DNA from 2 places in the Mycobacterium sp. 48b genome. Region 2 is predicted to be linked to the other one. Evidence: riboswitches for the same ligand, from Rfam matches in the RefSeq annotation. Region 2 holds a riboswitch; the other holds the start of a gene.
The links. A riboswitch is a leader RNA that binds a small molecule or an ion and turns the genes downstream of it on or off. The one in region 2 is predicted to bind cobalamin.

Region 1: another riboswitch for cobalamin. It lies ahead of metE (5-methyltetrahydropteroyltriglutamate--homocysteine S-methyltransferase); the one in region 2 lies ahead of ACNQR1_RS14975 (ABC transporter substrate-binding protein).

Annotation. Positions count from the first base shown of each region.
Region 1 covers NZ_JBLVUL010000001.1:2,914,802-2,916,993, forward strand. The annotation lists gene ACNQR1_RS14255 (hypothetical protein) at 1-263, shown strand, start outside; gene ACNQR1_RS14260 (sensor domain-containing protein) at 480-1,055, shown strand; cobalamin riboswitch at 1,129-1,337, shown strand; gene metE (5-methyltetrahydropteroyltriglutamate--homocysteine S-methyltransferase) at 1,467-2,192, shown strand, end outside.
Region 2 covers NZ_JBLVUL010000001.1:3,070,341-3,072,532, reverse strand. The annotation lists gene ACNQR1_RS14975 (ABC transporter substrate-binding protein) at 1-703, opposite strand, end outside; cobalamin riboswitch at 745-877, opposite strand; gene ACNQR1_RS14970 (hypothetical protein) at 873-1,049, shown strand; gene ACNQR1_RS14965 (GNAT family N-acetyltransferase) at 1,063-1,671, opposite strand; gene ACNQR1_RS14960 (CBS domain-containing protein) at 1,731-2,162, opposite strand.

The sequences.
Region 1 (2,192 bases), 160 kb from region 2:
ACCCGACCATCAGCACGACGAACACCAGTGGCCGGACCGCGCTGCGCGAAGCCGCCGCATCGGCGATGAGTGCCGCGGGAACACCTGGGCTTTCCCCGGACATCGCCAACCCGATGCGGTCCTGGTCGTTCGGCGCCACCAAGCTGCTCCTGAAGATGGGGCTGCGCACCGGTGGTCAATCTCTGAATGACACCGCCACCCAGCTCAACACCGATGCCACCAATGCACAGATGGCTTGTGCCGCTGCGGGCACCCACGCTTGACGGCGAACCGAATCACGTTGTCCTGACCAGGTTCTGGTGGGACGCGCCGGCATTCACCACCTTGGAAACTCACCCACCCAGATGCGCGGCGACCCGTGCCGTCAGTAAAGGACTGCCGTGATCCGGCTTGCGATTTCGTTGCTCATGCTCGTACTGCTGGCAACCAGTTGTGCCGGCGGCGGCGACAAGCCTCAGGGGCCGCCGAAGGATGTGCCCATGTCCGCGCTCGAGGGGCTGCTGCTGAGCACCGGCGAGGTCAACTCCCTGATGGGGACCGACGGGATGACGGCGCACCCGCCGGTCACCGCGATGAGTGATCATCGCAACCTGCTGCCCAACCTGAATTGCCTCGGTGCCTGGCAGGTGAACGAGTCCGCCATCTACGGGGACCACTGGACCGCCATGCGCCAGGTACTGCTTCGGGCACCGGACAACGACAATTGGGACAACCTGTTGGTGCAGTCGGTGGTGATCTTCCCGACCCCGCAGGACGCCAAGGACTTTCTGGATCAGTCCGCCGATCGCTGGTCGAAATGCACCGACCACAAGGTGAACATCACCCTCAACGGTGAACCGCTGCCCAAGTGGAAGAGCGGTCAGCTCACCAAGACCGACGACGAGCTCACCCTGCCCTTCACCCGCGTCAACGGGGATCAGACCAGGGATTGCCAGCGGGCGCTCGCTGTGGCCGCCAATCTCGTCATGGACGTGCAGGCATGCAAGCCGGCAGGCTCGTCGGTAACCCAGGCAGCCGATGTGGTGGACAAGATCAAGGCCGCGATGCCGCGCTGATCGCTACCCGCCGGGGTGAGGCGGGTAGTCTGGCCCGCGCAGCTGGTTTGCCGGTGCCGGGGTGTTTGCGGTGCCGACATCGAACGACGCAGGCTGATTGAGATGCGACGTGAGAGGGAACCCGGTGAGAATCCGGGACTGTCCCGCAGCGGTATGCAGGAACGACCGCCGTCATCAGCACTGGCACGCAGGCAACTGCAGCTGGGAAGCGACGGCCAGTAGGAGCACGGTTTCCGTGCGTGCCTGTGAGTCCGAAGACCTGCCAGCCGTACCGGGCGCGCCGCGTCCGGTGGTTCATCGCCTCGCGGAATGGGCAGTGGCCGAAAGCGGCTCACCCATGGCGGGGTGGCTGTGTTCGGTTCGACGTCTCCTGGCGGTGGCCATCCCCGTCGCACGTTGAAGGACGTCGTCATGAGCACAACCGCAGCACCCTTCACCGCCACCATCCTCGGGTCGCCCCGAATCGGGCCGAACCGCGAACTCAAGCGCGCCGTCGAGAAGTACTGGGCCGGCAGAATCGATCGCGACGAACTCGAGTCGGTGGCCGCCACCCTCCGCCGCGATACGTGGGAGTCGCTGGTCGCGGCCGGACTGGACTCGGTCCCGGTCAACACGTTCTCCTACTACGACCAGATGCTCGACACCGCAGTGCTGGTCGGCGCACTCCCGCCGCGTGTGACCGCTGTCGCCGACGACCTGGACCGCTATTTCGCCGCGGCGCGCGGCAACGACAAGATAGCTCCACTGGAGATGACCAAGTGGTTCGACACCAATTACCACTACATCGTGCCCGAGATCGGCCCGGAGGCCAGCTTCGCCCTCAATCCGGCCAAGGTGCTTGGAGAGTTGGAAGAGGCACGTGCACAGGGGATTCCGGCGCGCCCGGTGATTGTCGGTCCCATCACCTTCCTGGCCCTGTCCAAGTCCGTCGATGGTGAGGGAGCGCCGCTGGCCCGTCTCGATGACCTCGTCGATGTCTATGCCGAACTGCTGGGACTGTTGGCAGACAAGGGAATCGAGTGGGTCCAGGTCGACGAGCCGGTGTTGGTGACCGACATTGTCGACAATGCGGCCGACATCGCCGAGCGGACCTACGCCCGTCTCGCCGGACTGACCAAGCGGCCGGCTGTCTTCGTC
Region 2 (2,192 bases):
AGCATCCGGCCACATACGGCGTCCGCAACCCCGAGAACCAGAATGCGACCGTGGTGTCCGTCGCTGTGATCGACGGCGGCCCGTCCAGCCGCCGGGTCAGTTGGGCAACCAGGTCCCGGCCGCGCTCCTGCACATCGAAGATCTGGGCCAGCTCGGTGATTTCCCGAAACAGCGTGTCCAGCGCCAGCGGTTCGGTCCGGCTGACGGTCTCACCGTCGACTTTCGCCCCGGTGCACACCGACGGCGACTGATAGGTCGGGATGCCCAGCTGGGCAAATCTGCTGCGCTCGGCGACCACCGCGGGCGTGAAGGTGTGCGCGCTGGCCGAGGTCACCAGGTCCGGCTCGACGGCGAGCACCGTCTCCAGTCCAGGGTCGTTGTCCGCCAGCCGGGCCACGGTGGCGTTGTCTGCCGCGAATTCGGGCAGCACCGGATCAAACCAGGTCGAGGTACCGACCATCCGATCGGCCAGCCCGAGCGCCAGAAGGATCTCGGTGGACGACTGGTACAACGACACCGCCCGCTGCGGCGGTCGGTCGAAAGTGACAGCCACACCGCAGTTCTCGATCGTGAGTGGGTAGCTGGTCGGGCCCGCGGTGTCCTCGGTGGCGAGATTACCGGCGCCGGATTCTCGGTGCCCACACCCAACCGTGAGTGACAACGTCACGGACAACAGGCACAACAGTGCGGGAAGTACACGCACGGCCAAACTTCCTTTGATACAGGGCTCGGTCGCGGAGCCGTCAACGGGTCATTCCCGGCCACAGGCGATCGGACTCGAGGCAGTGCCTCATACCGTTGCGCGTCAGTCCCGGCTTCTCACCGGATTCCCCTGTTGGTCGGCCCCCGCACTGTAACAGCCGGCATGCTGGGTGATTGCCGCACGCGACGAGCAAGCCGATGCATCAAATCGGCGTCAGCGGGCACTCCTGAACCATGACCGCGCTACCACGTCGGTCACCGCGATCATCGCGCTGGTGCTGCTGGTCGCAGTGTTCGCCGCGGTTGGCGTGCTGCTGATCCTGCAGATGTCCGGCGTATTCGAATGAAAGGCGGGATTGACTACCGCGGCGCCCGCCACATCGGCGTCATCGTGGGTCCACCGTCGGGCAGCACGATCTCCCCGGTGACCTCGAACCCGAATCGCATGTAATACGGAACGTTGTCGGGGTTGCTCGACTCCAGATAGGCCAGAGCATGTTCGGCATCCACCCGATCGAGGCGCGATCGCATCAGGGCGTGCCCGAAGCCCCCGCCACGCACCGCGGGGTCGCTGCCGATCACCGCCAGATACCAGTGCGGTTCCTCGGGGTGATGCTGCTTCATGAGCTCGACGACCTGCTGGCCCCGTCGCATGTCGCGGCCGAATGCCAGCACCATCGTGGGCAGCATGCGCAGCTCTTCACCCGGGGTCTGCTTCCAGCGGCCGGGACCATCCCACAACGCTGCCGCGCCGATCTCGCCGTCACGAACGGCCACCTCGGCACTGCCTCCGGCCAGAAAGTGATGGCGGGTGATCGCCGCGAACAGCCGCGGCAGCCCCTTGGCGCGACGGGTGTCGTCGGCCAGGAGCCATGACATCACCGGATCATTGTGAAAGGCCCGGCCCAGGACTGCGGCGAGCCGCTTCACGTCAGACTTGTTCGGGGGACGGACATCGACGGCGGCCACTCATCCACCATCGCACACGTCTCACACCGAGTTCGCGTGAGAAACGTCGTTCGGAGCGCTCATCGGCCCTGGGTGATGTAGGCCTGCAGCTGTTCCTGCTCGGCCTCCAGTTCTTCCATCCGGGTCTTGACGATGTCGCCGATGCTGACGATGCCGGCCAGCCGGCCACCGTCGAGCACCGGGATGTGGCGCACCCGGTTCTCGGTCATCAGCGCACTCAGATGGTCCACCGTGTCGCGCGGCGTACAGGTCGCCACCACCGTGGTCATGATCTCCGACACGGGCTGCGCCAACAGGCTGCTGCCCCGCTCGTGCAGCTTGCGCACCACATCACGCTCGGAGACGATGCCGGCCAGACCACCGGGACCCATCACCACCATGGCACCGATGTTCAGCTCGGTCAGCCCGGCCAGCAGCTCCGTCACCGTGGTCTCCGGGGAAATCGTCACCACCGCCGTGCCCTTGTTTTTCAGCACGTCCGCGATTCGCATCGGCAGCCTCCGATCGTGATCCACCTCACA